4 regions of the Gracilibacillus saliphilus genome follow, and region 1 is predicted to be linked to each of the others. Evidence: predicted binding sites of a transcription regulator. Region 1 holds the regulator's gene; each other region holds the start of a gene.
The links. Region 1 encodes Rex, which represses fermentation and respiration genes when NADH is low (regulators of the CRP and FNR family bind a similar motif). Its sites were predicted from a motif close to TTGTGAAATATTTCACAA; they were not measured.
Positions count from the first base shown of each region.

Region 2: the regulator Rex is predicted to act here: its motif matches at 2,651-2,668, upstream of pflB (formate C-acetyltransferase).
Region 3: the regulator Rex is predicted to act here: its motif matches at 1,617-1,634, upstream of GHT08_RS12445 (nitrate/nitrite transporter).
Region 4: the regulator Rex is predicted to act here: its motif matches at 1,663-1,680, upstream of GHT08_RS13225 (cytochrome C oxidase subunit II).

Region 1 is NZ_WJEB01000057.1:2,881-7,104, reverse strand. Features, by position in the region: partial or broken gene groL (chaperonin GroEL) at 1-702, opposite strand, end outside; gene groES (co-chaperone GroES) at 772-1,056, opposite strand; gene GHT08_RS21575 (CPBP family intramembrane glutamic endopeptidase) at 1,358-2,068, shown strand; gene GHT08_RS21570 (YdiK family protein) at 2,073-2,282, shown strand; gene GHT08_RS21565 (redox-sensing transcriptional repressor Rex) at 2,325-2,972, opposite strand; gene GHT08_RS21560 (ABC-F family ATP-binding cassette domain-containing protein) at 3,142-4,224, shown strand, end outside.
Region 2 is NZ_WJEB01000031.1:13,493-17,716, reverse strand. Features, by position in the region: gene pflA (pyruvate formate-lyase-activating protein) at 1-283, opposite strand, end outside; gene pflB (formate C-acetyltransferase) at 311-2,572, opposite strand; gene GHT08_RS17050 (iron-containing alcohol dehydrogenase) at 2,795-3,961, shown strand.
Region 3 is NZ_WJEB01000016.1:52,957-57,180, forward strand. Features, by position in the region: gene GHT08_RS12445 (nitrate/nitrite transporter) at 60-1,553, opposite strand; gene ahpC (alkyl hydroperoxide reductase subunit C) at 1,845-2,408, shown strand; gene ahpF (alkyl hydroperoxide reductase subunit F) at 2,596-4,122, shown strand; gene GHT08_RS12460 (Gfo/Idh/MocA family protein) at 4,213-4,224, opposite strand, start outside.
Region 4 is NZ_WJEB01000019.1:96,060-100,283, forward strand. Features, by position in the region: gene GHT08_RS13210 (LLM class flavin-dependent oxidoreductase) at 1-317, opposite strand, end outside; gene GHT08_RS13215 (RluA family pseudouridine synthase) at 319-1,017, opposite strand; gene GHT08_RS13220 (cupredoxin domain-containing protein) at 1,187-1,567, opposite strand; gene GHT08_RS13225 (cytochrome C oxidase subunit II) at 1,740-1,865, shown strand; gene GHT08_RS13230 (cytochrome c oxidase subunit II) at 1,961-2,422, shown strand; gene GHT08_RS13235 (cbb3-type cytochrome c oxidase subunit I) at 2,435-4,114, shown strand.

The sequences.
Region 1 (4,224 bases):
TACTGGTAATACTTCTTGGATATTGTTGATTTTCTTGTCAGTAATTAAAATGTAAGGATCTTCAAGATCCGCTTCCATCTTGTCTTGGTCTGTTACCATGTATGGAGAAGCATATCCACGATCGAATTGCATACCTTCTACAACTTCTAATTCTGTGTTGAATCCTTTAGACTCTTCGATTGTGATAACACCATCGTTACCCACACGTTCCATTGCTTCTGCAATTAATTGACCTACTTCATCATCAGCAGAAGAAATTGCTGCTACTTGTGCAATTGAATCTTTTCCTTCGATAGGTTTGGAAACTTTACGAAGTTCTTCCGTTGCGATTTCAACCGCTTTTTCGATACCGCGACGTACACCTACTGGGTTTGCACCAGATGCAACGTTTTTAAGACCTTCTTGGATCATTGCTTGTGCTAATACTGTTGCAGTTGTTGTACCGTCACCAGCTACATCATTTGTTTGAGAAGCTACTTCAGAAACAAGCTGTGCACCCATGTTTTCGAAACTATCTTCTAATTCAATTTCTTTTGCAATCGTTACACCGTCATTTGTAATTAGTGGTGAACCATATTTTTTATCTAAAACAACGTTACGACCCTTTGGCCCTAATGTTACTTTTACTGCGTTTGCAAGTGTGTCTACCCCGCGTAGCATTGCGCGACGTGCTTCTTCACTAAATTTTAATTCTTTAGCCATTGTGAAAAAACCTCCTTAAAATTTTAAAAAAGTTATGTTATTTATCTTTATAGCTCTTCGTTATCTTACTTAACTTACAACTGCTAAAATGTCACTTTCACGAAGAATTAAGTATTCTTTACCTTCATATTTTACTTCTGTACCAGCAAATTTAGAGAAAATGATAGTATTGCCCTCTTCAACCTCAAGTGCCACTTTCTCTCCATTGTCTGTTACACGACCAGAACCAACAGCTACAACCTTACCTTCTTGTGGTTTTTCCTTCGCAGAATCTGGAAGAACAATTCCACTCGCTGTTTTTTCTTCTTGCTCTACAAGCTCAATAATGACACGATCACCTAATGGTTTAAGCATCTTTTCGTTACCTCCTTGAATTTCTCATTCATTATTTTGTTGATTATTAGCACTCGTTCAAGAGGAGTGCTAACACAATTATTATAATAATGAAAACTGATTTTTTTTGCAAGTATTTTAATATCGTTTTTTAAAAAAATTTATCACGGTCGCTAACTATATAAGTGAAGGATACTCTCCACTTATGAACAGCAAAATACTCACATACTTCTATGTGTAGACGAAGTATTTCAATTTTATTCTAAATTTATGTTAAAATACGTATCATGACATTAAAAAGAGTTTAAGGGAGTCGTTATACTTGCCAAGAAAATATATTTATTTGATCATAACGTATATTGCTATGCAGTTTTCCATCTTTTTGGCTCTACCGTTTGTTTCCTACATTGATGATTTGGATACTTTCCAAGCTAACTGGAATATTGCATCATTCGCGATAGCTTTGATGATATCTATCTATTTCATAAGGGATGAAGTGCAAGATTTCTTCCAAGCACAACAAAAGAAAATTGGAACCATTATACTGTGGTCTGTACTAGGTTTTTTCCTTGTGATGATAACACAAGCCGTTGCTGTTGTTATTGAAATGGTAGTTTTCAAAATCCCACCTGGTTCAGAAAATACAATGGACTTAATGAATATAGCACGACAAACTCCTTTGTTTATTGTAATTATTTCTATACTGGGACCTATTCTAGAAGAGCTAGTGTTTCGTAAAGCTATTTTTGGTTCACTCTATAAGAGAATGAACTTCTTTTTCGCTGCGTTGTTATCTGGGGTCATTTTCGCTGCCGTTCATAATGATTTTGAACACTTACTTATATACACTTCAGTCGGAATGGTGTTCGCCTTTCTTTACGTTGAAACGAAACGAATCCTTGTACCAATTATTGTGCATATGTCCATGAATACATTTGCCGTAATCGGTCAACTGTCTGTCGATCCAGAAGAAATGGAACAGCAAATGGATCAAATAAAAGAGTTAATGACGATTCTTATTGGAGGACAATAGTATTATGCGTATTTCACCTTTACGGTCTGCCATTTTTTACATTGCGTTAGGCGCTTTGTTCACTTACATCGCAATCCAATCGGCAGATGAAACTGTTTTTAACTTTATTACCATTTTATTAGCAACCTTTGCAACAATTGATTTTGTGGTTGCGTTTAGATTAATCAATCTACATTTTCGCATAAAAAAAGCGAATGATAATAAGAAAAAATAGACTTAGCTACTGTTAGCTGAGTCTATTTTTTAGTAATGATATCTACTCTTCTCCTTCGTTCTCTAACGGATAATGCTTCATAAAATAGGCAAGTGATTGTAGTTCTACGGCTAAATCAATATGATGTACACGGACATTCTCCGGAACTGTAATTCTTGCCGGTGTGAAGTTCAAAATACCGCTGATGCCGGTTTTCACTAGGCGATCAGTAATATTTTGTGCTTCCGATACAGGTACTGTCAAAATCGCAACAGAGATATTTTCTAAGTTCCCCTCTAAATCATCAATGTGGTGCACTTGAATATCCCCTATCGTTTTGCCGACCTTTCGTTTATCAGCATCAAAAGCAACTTCAATTTTTGTATTATTATTTTTGGTGAAATTATAATTTAAAAAAGCGGTTCCTAAATTCCCTACACCAATTAGCGCAACGGGAGTATTTTCATCCTGATCTAATGTTTTACGGAAAAATCCCAACAAATATTCGACATTATAGCCATAACCTTTTTTCCCTAAAGCACCAAAATAGGAGAAATCTCGTCTTATTGTAGCAGAATCTACTTTCATCGCTTCACTTAATTCTTTTGAAGATACTCGCGACTTTCCCTGAATATGAAGATTATTTAAAAATCGATAATATAATGGCAAACGTTTCGCCGTCGCTTGTGGTATTTTATTTTGATTCATCATCATTCATTCCCCTTACTAGTTCGGTTTGGATTTGTGAATGTTTTTACTTACTTTTTATTCTAACAGAAAAGCGGTTAAATGTCGTGAAATAATTCACTTACAGCCAAACAACTGTGCTTGCAGTGGTTTCTGCTTTCCGATACACTGAACATATTAGAGGTGAAAGCAAATGATTTATTTACAAGTAAACAATTTAACCAAAAGATTCGGTGCTGAACTGATCTTATCTAATATAAAATTAGAGATAAAGAGGGATGACCGTATAGCTATAGTGGGTCGAAATGGTGCCGGAAAGTCTACTCTTTTAAATATTATTTCCAATCAACTTAGTTATGATGAAGGCGAAATTCATAAACCGAAAGATGTATCGTTAGGCTATCTTGCACAACACTCAGGTTTAAATTCTAATGAAACGATTTGGGACGAAATGCTTAAGATTTTCGAACACTTTCAAAAGGAAGAAAAAGCTCTACGCCAGATGGAACAGCAAATGGGCGATCCTGACCTACTTGCGGATAGTGATCGTTACGAGCAGTTGCTTGCCAATTATGATCAAAAACAAGAAGCCTTCAAGCTTGCGGGTGGTTATCAATATGAAGCGGACATAAAAGCGGTGCTAAACGGCCTTGATTTCCCAGAAAGCATGTGGACGACCTCGATTGCTACACTAAGTGGTGGTCAAAAAACAAGATTAGCTTTAGGGAAACTTTTATTAACGAAGCCTGACATTCTCATATTAGATGAGCCTACAAACCATTTGGATATTCAAACTTTAACGTGGTTGGAGGGCTATTTAAACAGTTATCAAGGTGCTGTCGTCATCGTCTCTCACGACCGCTATTTTTTAGATAAAACCGTGAATATTGTCTATGAAATATCTCGACATCATTCAACTAAATATCATGGCAATTATAGTGATTATTTACAACAGAAAGCGGCAAATTATGAACGTGATCTAAAGCTCTATGAGAAACAACAGAGTGAAATTAAAAGAATGGAAGAGTTTATTCAGAAAAATATTGTACGTGCTTCTACTACGAAACGTGCCCAAAGTAGACGTAAGCAGTTAGAAAAAATGGAAGTGATGGACAAACCAGCTGGCGAAGAAAGCTCTGCCAAGTTTACTTTTACAATTGACCGCAGAAGTGGTAACGATGTGTTAAAAATTAACGATTTAGCATTTCACTATCAAGAATCAGATCCATTCATTTTTTCAAATCTTAACTTGCATATCGAACGTGGGGATAGTGTA
Region 2 (4,224 bases), on a different contig from region 1:
TCTTTAATTCAGTAAAAAGAGCTGTCAAAAAGTCCACTTGCAACAAAGGTTCACCACCACTAACCGTAACTCCTCCCCCTGAGGATTGAAAGAAAGGCAAGTATGATTGAATATCTGCAACTAATTCTTCTACCGTTATATTCTTTCCATCACCTCTCGTCCAAGTATCTGGATTGTGGCAATATTGACATCTTAATAAACAGCCTTGCATAAATATTACATACCGTAAACCAGGTCCATCGACTGTACCACAAGTTTCAACAGAATGAATTCTTCCAATCATCATACTCACCTCTCTTTTTATTTAACCTTACATACTTTCATGGAACGTCCGATTAATCACGTCAATTTGTTGTTCCCGTGTTAATTTAGTAAAATTGACCGCATATCCTGAGACACGGATGGTAAGTTGCGGATATTTTTCAGGATGTTCCATGGCATCCATCAGTGTTTCTCTCTCAAAGACATTTACATTTAAGTGATGTCCTCGTTTTATTGCATAACCATCTAACATACCTGCTAAATTACTTATTCTTGTTTGTTCTTCTTTTCCCAGCGCTCTTGGTACTATCGAAAAAGTATTGGAGATACCATCTAATGCATATTCATATGGTAATTTTGCTACAGAACTAAGAGATGCTAATGATCCTCTCGTATCACGACCATGTAACGGATTTGCTCCAGGCGCGAATGGTTCTCCCGCTTTTCTACCGTCTGGTGTATTGCCAGTTTTCTTACCATATACAACATTGGATGTAATAGTAAGAATCGATTGAGTTGGTGTTGCTCCACGGTATGTTTTATGTTTCGCTATTTTATTCATGAATTTCTTAACGAGATCTTTGGCAATCTGATCTACCCTGTCATCATTATTACCGTACTTTGGAAAGTCTCCTTCGATTTCGTAATCAACTACCAAGCCATGCTCATCTCGAATCGTTTTAACTTTGGCATACTTGATTGCACTTAACGAATCCGCAACAACAGATAATCCTGCAATTCCACATGCCATAGTTCGAAATACTTCCCGATCATGCAAGGCCATCTCTAATCGTTCATAACTGTATTTATCATGCATATAGTGAATAACATTTAATGCATTTACGTAAAGACCAGCAAGCCATTCTAGCATTCGATCATATTTTTCTGCCACCTCATCATACTCTAAGTATTCAGAAGTAATGGGAGCATAGGCAGGTCCTACTTGGATTTTTAATTTTTCATCTACCCCACCATTTATCGTATATAGTAATGCTTTTGCAAGGTTTGCTCTAGCACCGAAAAATTGCATCTGTTTGCCGATCCGCATAGCAGATACGCAACACGCGATGCCATAATCATCACCATATTGTTCTCGCATGAGGTCATCATTCTCATATTGAATAGAACTTGTGTCAATTGACATCTTGGCACAATATTTTTTAAACGCTTCAGGCAAACGTGTGGACCATAGTACGGTCAAATTTGGTTCAGGTGCCGGTCCCAAATTAGTTAATGTGTGTAAAAAGCGGAATGAACTTTTTGTAACTAACGGACGTCCATCTAATGCCATGCCACCAAGCGACTCTGTCACCCAAGTTGGGTCACCACTAAATAATTCATTGTATTCCGGTGTTCTTGCAAATTTAACAAGACGAAGTTTCATGACAAAATGGTCAATCAACTCTTGTGCTTGCTGCTCTGTCAAATATCCTTCTGCTAAATCTCTTTCAAGATAAACATCCAAGAAAGTTGATACTCTGCCTAAACTCATCGCTGCTCCATTTTGTTCCTTGATAGCAGCTAAATATGCTAAATATAACCACTGCACTGCTTCTTGGGCATCGTTCGCCGGACGGGATAAATCGAAACCATATATTTCTCCTAATTGCTTTAACTCTTGTAACGCTCGAATTTGTTCCGTCATTTCCTCGCGGTCTCTAATCACCTCTTCCGACATCTGACCATTGCCACCAATGATATCTAATTGCGCTTGCTTTTCTGCTATTAATCGATCCACGCCATATAATGCAACTCGACGATAATCACCGATAATTCTACCGCGTCCATAAGCATCTGGAAGCCCTGTTACAATGCCAGCTTTTCGAGCCAGCAACATCTCTTTCGTATATGCATCAAAAACACCTTGATTATGTGTCTTTCTGTAATCTGTGAATGTTTTCACAATATTTCCGTCAACTTGATAACCATAAGACTGTGCGGCTGCTACCGCCATACGAATACCTCCAAATGGCTGTAAGGAACGTTTAAAAGGCTGATCTGTCTGTACACCTACTATTTTTTCTTTCGTTCTGTCTAGATAACCTGCCCCGTGTGAAGTAATGGTCGAAACAATCTCAGTATCTAAGTTGTAAACACCACCGTTCTCTTGCTCTTGTTTCGTCAATTCCATCACTTGTTCCCACAATTTAAGTGTATTCTCTGTTGCATCCGCTAAAAATAATTCATCCCCATCATACAAAGTGAAGTTTTTGATAATGAAGTCTCGCACATCGATTTCTTCCTGCCAACGGCCTGGAGTAAAACCTTGCCAAGCTACCTTCGTTTGATCTACTCGTTCTTCTACTTTCATATTATCTTCCTCCTCTTTATATTGTTCAACATTGAGCATGTTTATATTACTAGTATATGCCTTTCGTTTATTTTTGTCATGTGAAATAGTGAACAAAATTATGGTTTTCTTATAAGGTTTCAGAATTTGTTCACATTTGGAAACATGAAGCATAATACTTTACACATACTAAAATTATTGCAATATTTAATGGTGTATGTTGATTTAGGAGGAGGCAAACAAATGCAAAACTTTATGTTTCACAACCCGACGAAATTATATTTCGGTCAAGGGCAATTAGAGAACTTACAAACAGAATTACAACATTACGGTGATAATATTCTGCTAGTCTACGGTGGCGGAAGCATTAAACGCAATGGCTTATACGACCAAGTAATCGATATATTGAAGAAAGAAAATAAGAATGTATTTGAATTGAGTGGTGTCGAACCAAATCCTCGTGTCACTACTGCACGTAAAGGAATCGGAATTTGTAAAGATAAAAAAATAGATTTCATCCTTGCTGTTGGTGGCGGAAGTACAATTGACTGTACGAAAGCAATCGCTGCAGGTGCTAAATCTGAAGATGATATTTGGGATATTGTAACTAAGAAAGCAACTCCTACTGGTGCACTTCCATTTGGTACGGTTTTAACACTGGCAGCAACCGGATCTGAAATGAATGCAGGATCTGTCATCACAAATTGGGAAACAAATGAAAAACATGGTTGGGGAAGCCCATATACTTACCCTACTTTCTCGATTTTAGATCCTAATTTCACCAAAACAGTACCGAAAGACCAAACAATCTATGGCATGGTCGATATTATGTCACATGCGCTTGAACATTATTTCCATCATGATGAAAATACATTGTTACAAGATCGTATGGTAGAAGGAATTCTACAAACGATGGTAGAAACAGCTCCAAAGTTATTAGAAGATCTTGAAAATGAAGACCTTCGCGCAACAGTCTTATATAATGGTACGATGGCATTAAATGGTATGGTAAATATGGGATATCATGGAGACTGGGCAACACATAACTTAGAACATGCTGTTTCAGCTGTACATGACATTCCACACGGTGGTGGTCTTGCGATTCTCTTTCCACATTGGATGGAGTATGCAATCGATGAAAACGTAAGTCGTTTTAAACAATTAGCTGTCCGTGTATTTGATGTGGATCCAAGTGGTAAATCAGATAAAGAAGTTGGCTTAGAAGGAATAGCTAAACTTCGTGCATTCTGGAATAGTATCGAAGCACCTTCCCGCTTGGCTGATTATGATATTGGCGAAGACAGTATCGAGGAAATGGCTGATAAAACAGTGATCGCTAGACCTGAATTTGGTAACTTCAAAAAACTGAACCGTGAAGATGCGATCGCCATCTATAAAGCTTCTCTATAATAAGCTAGGGATAAGGACCACACTGATCCTTAGCGAAACGAAATGAGTGCGTTATTTAACAGAATAACTCCCGTTTTTTGGGTGTTGCGGACATTTAATCCCTTATTTGGCTTTTTTCGATCAAATTTAGCTTTATTTTCGACGATTAGCGGAATAGATGTCCGCACGCACCTTAAAAACGGCAATTTTGTCACCAATAGTGGACCAAATATCCGCACTCTCCCACGGATATACTGGAGAGTCATCTATTTCGGAGAACGAGC
Region 3 (4,224 bases), on a different contig from region 1:
ACCAGAGATTATATAGTTTCTTTCCATTTGAAAAAAACCAGCTACCAATAGGTAACTGGTCACTCATTTAATTCACTAAATACTCCGACATAATTAGTTATATTATCCCCTGCATCTTTTAGCACACTAATGGACAACCATTGCGTATAGAGTTCTCCGCTTTTACGCTTATTGGTAATCTTACCTTGCCAAATGTCTTTCTCTTTCAACTGCTTCCACATTCCACCATAAAAACGTGGATCTTGCTGTCCAGAGCTTAATATATTAGGATTCTGACCAATTACTTCTTCTTCGCGATAACCGGTTATTCGTTCAAAAGCACGGTTTATCTTTGTAATTCTGCCATTTTCATCTGTCACTAAAATGCCTTGTCCCGCATTATTCACAATATAGTTGGACAAATTCAATTTATCAGTATAATACATCCAAATAATGATGATTAAACTCGCAAGTGCAAACTGGGATAGTGCCATAAAGCCAATCGCATAGTGACCATTGATATCATAAACTAAAGTGAGAATAATCGGCGGGAAAAATCCACCTAATCCTCCCATGGCAGCCACAATACCATTGACGATCCCTGCTTGTTTAGTGAAATATAAAGGAACTAGTTTAAAAATCGTCCCATTGCCAATACCAGCAAATAGTGCCACTGATAAACTGCCAATTGTGTATAGCAGTATCGTTGGTGAAAAAGATAACAGAATACCAGAAATCGTTAAGCCTGTAAAAACGAACATTAACACTTTAAAGGGATTAAACTTATCTCCTAACCAGCCGCCAACAGGTCTGAGTAATGTACATAATGCAATAAAACCTGCTGTTCGTAATCCGGCATCAACTTCAGATAGTTGAAATTCCGACACTAAAAAGTTTGGTAAATAAACGGTTAAAGCAACAAAGGACCCGAATGTTAAGAAGTAAAAGAAGCTTAAAAACCATAGTTTATTATTTCTATAAACTCCTAACATCTGTTGTTTTAATGAAGTTTGAACTTTTGGTTCATGGCGATCTCCCCATATAAAGTTGAGAACCGCAAACAGTAATAAGGGAATAATAAATGTAAATACTGCCATTCGCCAACCAAACATTCCAGCGATAATTGGTGCACCAAATGAAGTAATCGCCGTCCCGATATTCCCAACACCATAAATACCGTTCACGAATCCGTGTTTTTCTTTCGGATAATATTTCGGTAACGACGTAACCCCGACAGAGAATACCGCTCCACCAATACCAAGGAATAATCCTGATAGAATTAAATCTGTGAAACTATTTGCCATGCCTAAATAACCAACTGGCAGAATTAAAAAAAGTAAACTTAACACAAATAAACCGCGTGCCCCAAAACGATTTGTGTAAAAACCTAGCGGAATTCGTAACACAGAACCTAAGATAACAGGAACTGCGGTAACAAACGATATTTGTCCTGCTGTTAAGCTAATATCTTGCTTAATAAAACTCATTAAAGATGAGAGTAATACCCAGACCATAAAGCCGACGACAAGGCTAAGCGTTTGTAAGGGTAGTTGCATTTTATTCACATTCTTCATGTTCGCCCATCCTTTCTTACACTGTTTTGTTATTGTCATAATATCGGCTCTCTTTTAAAAAGTGTGTGATCTTCTTCACATCTTTAATAATAATTTTATAATTGTGAATAAACCATGAACTTTCCGTTCAAAATGGTAGAATAGATAGATTTATTTTTACGAATTTATGAAATATCATTTGTATCATTACACTTATAAGATAATTTATTTTATAATAATTGTTGTGTAATGAATACTTTTTTTAGAGAATAAGTATTCAAAATAAAAAAATACACAAGGAGGACAATCATTATGTCATTAATCGGTAAAGAAGTACTACCATTTCAAGCATCTGCATTCCGTCAAGGAGACTTTGTAGATGTAACAGAAGAAAATTTTAAAGGTCAATGGAGCATTGTTTGCTTCTACCCCGCAGACTTTACTTTCGTTTGCCCAACAGAATTAGAAGACCTACAAAATCAGTATGCAGAATTACAAAAGCTAGGTGTAGAAGTATACTCTGTATCAACGGATACTCACTTTACACATAAGGCATGGCACGAAAGCTCTGATGCAATTGGCAAAATCGAATACACAATGATTGGTGACCCTTCACACATCATCTCTCAAAACTTTGATGTACTACGCGAAGACGAAGGTTTAGCTGATCGCGGAACATTCATTATTGACCCTGATGGTGTTATCCAAGCAGCGGAAATCAATGCAGAAGGTATTGGTCGTGACGCAAGCTCACTAATTAATAAAATTAAAGCAGCTCAATACGTACGTAACAATCCTGGTGAAGTGTGCCCAGCTAAATGGGAAGAAGGCGGCGAAACACTTAGACCAAGTATTGATCTAGTAGGGAAAATATAAGAAAAGCTTAGTGCGTCCGTTTAGAAACGTAGCGACTTCAGAATCAACTGAGATAAAGGAATCACGGTGAGCTTTGCGAACCGATGATGACTTATCGTAGGTCGATTCGTGAAGTCGCATAGTTTCTGGGCGCTTGCGTAGACATTTCATATATTCTTTCTCAGAAATATAAGAAAAGAGGGTCAAAATGCTTGATCAAGAAATAAAATCACAGCTTAATGAATATTTGAAACTATTAGAAAATGATATTGTCATCAAGGCAAGCGTCGGTTCTGACGATGTTTCAAAAGAAGTAGACGAACTAGTAAATGAAATTGCAAGTATGTCTGATAAAATCACAGTAGAGAAAGGCTCCTTTGACCGTACTCCTAGCTTTAGTATTAATCGTGCAGGCGAGGACACTGGCGTTATTTTCGCTGGTGTCCCACTTGGTCATGAGTTTACTTCTCTTGTGTTGGCATTATTACAAGTAAGTGGACGTCCACCTAAAGTGGATGATTCTATTATTGAACAAATCAAAAAACTAGAAGGTCCACTTAACTTCGAAACGTATGTAAGCTTATCATGCCAAAAGTGTCCTGATGTCGTTCAAGCACTTAACATTATGAGTGTTGTACATCCTGACATTACTCATACAATGGTAGAAGGATCTGCTTTTAAAGAGGAAGTAGATAGTAAAGACATCATGGCTGTTCCTTCCGTTTATTTAGATGGCGAACAGTTTGTTGATGGTCGACAAACAATCGAAAGCATCCTTGAAGCACTAGGAAGCAGTGCTGATATTTCCGAGCTAAACGATAAAGATCCTTATGATGTATTAGTCGTTGGTGGAGGCCCTGCCGGTTCCAGTGCTGCTATTTACGCTGCTCGTAAAGGTATCCGTACTGGTATATTGGCAGAACGCTTTGGTGGACAAGTACAAGACACACTTGGTATTGAAAACTTCATCACCACAACTTATACAGAAGGTCCTAAGCTGGTTGCTAACATGGAAGAGCATGTTCGAGATTATGATGTGGACATCATGAATTCTATGCGTGCAAAATCTTTAGAGAAAAAAGATCTCTTTGAAGTAGAACTAGAAAACGGTGCAACACTTAAAAGTAAAACTGTTGTACTTTCAACCGGTGCTCGCTGGCGTAATATCGGTGTTCCTGGCGAAGCCGAGTTCAAGAACAAAGGTGTTGCATACTGTCCACACTGTGACGGTCCCATCTTTGAAGGAAAAGATGTTGCTGTAATCGGTGGTGGAAACTCTGGTGTCGAAGCAGCTATTGATCTAGCAGGTATTGTTAAACATGTAACACTGATTGAATTCGCTCCAGAATTAAAAGCAGATAACGTTTTACAAGACCGCCTATATAGTCTATCCAATGTAACAGTGCTTACAAACGCAAGAACTTCTGAAATCTATGGTTCTGACAAAGTCGAAGGACTAAAATATGTAGATCGTGAATCAGAAGAAGAGAAACAAATTGAGCTTGCAGGTGTCTTCATTCAAATTGGACTTGTTCCAAACACAGAATGGTTGAAAGGTACCTTGGAGTTAAATAAGTTTGGCGAGATTGTAGTCGATGAGCGTGGTACCACAAGTATCCCTGGTGTATTTGCAGCAGGTGACTGTACGAATAGCGCTTATAAGCAAATCATTATTTCAATGGGATCTGGTGCTACTGCAGCATTGGGCGCATTTGATCATTTGATTCGTAATTAACATAAGAAAAAAGGCTGTCACAATAATGACAGCCTTTTTCGTTTCTTATAGACAAGTTTTAGTGATGGTTGCATTTTTTGTCCGTAAGATTTATTTTTTATC
Region 4 (4,224 bases), on a different contig from region 1:
ACACGACCGCCTGATAACAAATCTAAGGTCGCAAAATCTTCGAATAATCGTACAGGGTCTGCTGTATTTAATAAGGAGGTCAAGGCTGTTAATTTGATCTTACTTGTTTGCTGTGAAATGGCAGCAAGCAGCATTTGCGGCGAGGAAACAGCGTAATCCAGACGATGATGCTCACCCACACCAAATAGGTCTAAGCCTATTTGATCTGCATATCGAGCCATTTCCACTAACATATCGACTCGTTCTTTTGTTGTTATCGCTTGTGTTGTTTTCGGATCTTCTAAGATTTCAGATAAACTATACACACCAAACTCCATACTATTCTACCTCTCTCTCTTTTGTAAGCAGAGCTTTCCAATTTGACCACGGGAACTGATTAGGCGGAAAGGACACCGCACTGATTTCCTCTTTACGAACCGGGTGAAAAAGTCGTAATTCGTGCGACCATAACGCAATTTGCTGACCAGGCTTGTTTACCTTTTTCCCATATTTCTGATCGCCGTATAGCGGATATCCACGTGAAGCAAACTGAACTCGAATTTGATGTGGGCGTCCGGTATGTAAATTAATTTTTACCAAGCTCAAACCTTTATCACTAGCTAAAAGCTGATAATCAAGCACAGCTTTTTTTGCTTTTGAATTATTTTTTGACGAAACCGTGACAATATTGTGACGACGATCTTTCCACAAAAAATCGACCCATTCCTCAGCTGGCGCCGGAACCCCTCTGACAACAGCCAAATATGTTTTATCTAATTCATTTTTTCGGATTGTATCAGATAATCGGGATGCTGCCTTTGAAGTTTTCGCAAATACCATCACACCACCAACTGGTCGATCTAACCGATGGACTAGCCCTAAATAAACATTACCAGGCTTCTGATAGCGAATTTTAATATCTTCCTTTAAAATAGTGAGAAAATCCTCATCATTACTTTGATCTTTCTGTACAGGTACATTAACTGGTTTTTCCACCATTAGCAAGTGATTGTCTTCATATAAAATATGGATATTCATAAGAAACCCCTTTTTTTGTTGATAGTCATTCATACTAACATTCTAACATAAGAAGCGTTTAGAGCACCTGTTCAAAATGTTTTACTACAGCGATTTATATCCCTTCTTTTAAAAATTCTTTAAATACAAAAAGATCCCCTAACTATCGTAGGAGACCTTTTATTCTTTACTATTCTACTATTAAGGTTGCCACCATATCGTCGTGACCAGCACCACACATAATCGAACATCTAATAGTATATTCACCTGGTTCAAGTGTTGCAGTTTGAGAACCTGCGTCATCCAATGCAATATCAGTACCTTCTATTTCGATACCATGGAAACCTTCTTCGTTTGTTAAGTTTACTGTAACTTCACCGGCTGGTACGGTATATTCTTCTTGATCAAATTGCCAGTTAGATGCCTGGATATCTACTGTTTCACCATCACCGCTTGCATTTTCTCCAGCTTCTCCATCGCTATTTGAACTTCCTTCATCATCACCGCCACCACAAGCAGCAAGCACAAGTGCTAATGATAATGTCATCATGCCTAAAAGTATTTTTTTCATGATTGTTTTTCCCCTTTCTATTCCATTTTGTTTGTCAACCACTTACATCATAAATGATTGCCTACGACATTCATATGATTTTAATCACACTCAGGTTGTGATATGGCTCACTTTATAACCAATCAAAATATCCTATGCTTGAGTCAAATCCAATAGATAGGAGGTTCACAAGATGTATTCCAACACAAAGAAATCAAAGCATTCCATGTCAGGAACGATCGCCTCTGTCACTATTGTTGCTTTAATTATTATTTTGATGTGGGCAGGTGTATTTGCAATTTATATGGCTAGAGTGTGATCTATGACTCTATTATAACGATTGGTTTCTTTATTTATCTACTTTTACGTTATATTCTTCACAAAACATTCATATTTGAAGGAGGGAATAAAGCAATGAGTAAATTAGAAGAAATTTGGATGACAGCAAGTGTTGGGATTCTCGTTGTCTTTATGGTGATTGTTGGTTACCAAACGTATGCCTTAGGAATGGGACCACCAAGTCATAAAGAAACGATCGATCCACAAAAAGTTGAACAAACCGCTCCATTTGATAAACCGGGCCTAATTGATCTCGGAGACAACCAATACGAATTAGTTATGACGTTAGAAGCGTTTGCGTTTAATCCAGGAAATGTCGAAGTGCCAGTTGGAGCAGAGATCGAATTTACGATGACCTCAAAAGATGTATCACATGGTGTTCAAATTCCGGGTACAAATGTAAATGCGATGGTGTTACCTGGTCATATTCAAAAAATTACTCAAACATTTGATGAACCTGGTGAGTACTTAGTTTTATGTAATGAATATTGTGGTGCAGGTCACCAAGCAATGTTCACCACCATTACAGTGAAATAAGGAGGGGCAAAAATGGAACAGGCAAAAAATGTTGGATTGAGAGAAAAGGTAATCAGTAAATTAGGAGTTAACCCTCAAGATGCTAAAATTGCACTCACTTATTTCACCATTTCATTTGCAACATTATTAATAGGTGGTTTGTTAGGGTTAGTTCAAGGATTAGAGCGCGCAGGTCTTTATTCTTTACCGGCAGGATTTAATTATTACCAAGTCTTATCCGCACACGGACTTTTATTGTTAGTTGTTTTTACTGCTACATTCACGATTGGATACCAACTTGCGAATCTTTCCTATTCGTTTAATGGATTATTACCGAAAGTCCGCAAAGTGATATGGACTGGTATCGTATTAAAGGTAATTGGTGTTGTGCTTGCCATAACCACGATTGTTTTAGGTGAAGCATCGGTATTATACACTTTCTATCCACCTTTGGCAGCACACCCAGCATTTTACATCGGATTAGTTCTTCTAGTGTTAGGAATTTGGTCTGTAGCTTTTGGTGTATTTATCAACTATCTTCATTGGCGAAAACAGAATCCGGGTCAACCAACACCAATTCTTGCTTTCTTTGCAATGGGTGTATTTGTACTATGGTTCTTCGCAAGTCTCGGTGTAACAATTGAAGTATTTATGATTATCCCATGGGTTTTAGGATGGGTCGAAACGATTAATGTAATGGTTACAAGAACACTGTTTTGGTGGTTTGGTCACACGCTTGTTAACATTTGGTATCTTGTTGCTACTTCTGCATGGTATATTATTGTACCAAAAATTGTGGGAGGTAAACATTTCAATGAGAAACTAATTCGTTTAGTAGTTATTTTACTTGTTGTCTTAAACATTCCAGGCGGTTTCCACCATCAAATAATCGATCCAGCTATTTCAACATCAATTAAATTCTTACACGTCTTCATGAGTCTGTCGATTGCAGTACCATCCTTGATGACTGCCTTTGCCATGTTCTATGTATTAGAAAAAGCAGGACGTAAAAAAGGTGGCAAAGGATTATTTGGATGGTTTAAAAAGCTACCCTGGGGAGATGTACGTTTCCTAGCACCAATGATTGCGATGATTGCTTTTATCCCAGGTGGTGCAGGTGGTATTGTCAATACTAGTAACCAAATGAATCAAGTCGTCCATAATACAATGTGGGTTGTTGGTCACTTTCACGTCACCGTTGGGGTATCCGTTGTGCTTACGTTCTTTGGTATTTGTTACTGGTTAATCCCACATTTATCTAAGCGTCAATTAACACCAAAAATGAATAAAATTGGTGTGATTCAAACATGGATTTGGACGATTGGCATGACGATTATGGCCGGTTCCATGCATTTAGCTGGCTTAGTCGGAGATCCTCGTCGTACTTCTGATACAACATATGCTGGTCATGAAACTTCATTAAGTTGGTTGCCATATGAGTATGTCTTTGCAACTGGCGCAACCCTACTTTTAATAGGTGTCATTATTCAGGTATATGCCGTGTTTAACATGATGTTCTTTGCTCCAAAAGGAAAAACAGAATATCCAGTGGCAGAGCCGGAGGATGATCAACCGAAAGTGCCGATGTGGACAGAACGCTGGGGATTATGGGCCATTGTCTTACTTGCTGTTGTTGCAATGGCATATGTGATTCCAATTGTAGACATGATTGTTAATGCACCTCCAGGATCCCCACCGATCAAAACGTGGTAACTATTTAATGATATGCGGGGAAGGACATACTTCCCCTTGGATATCTTCATCTATCCCTAGAAGAGAGCAGGGAGCAAAATTTCTCTTCCATGGATATGGTTAGGGAAAGT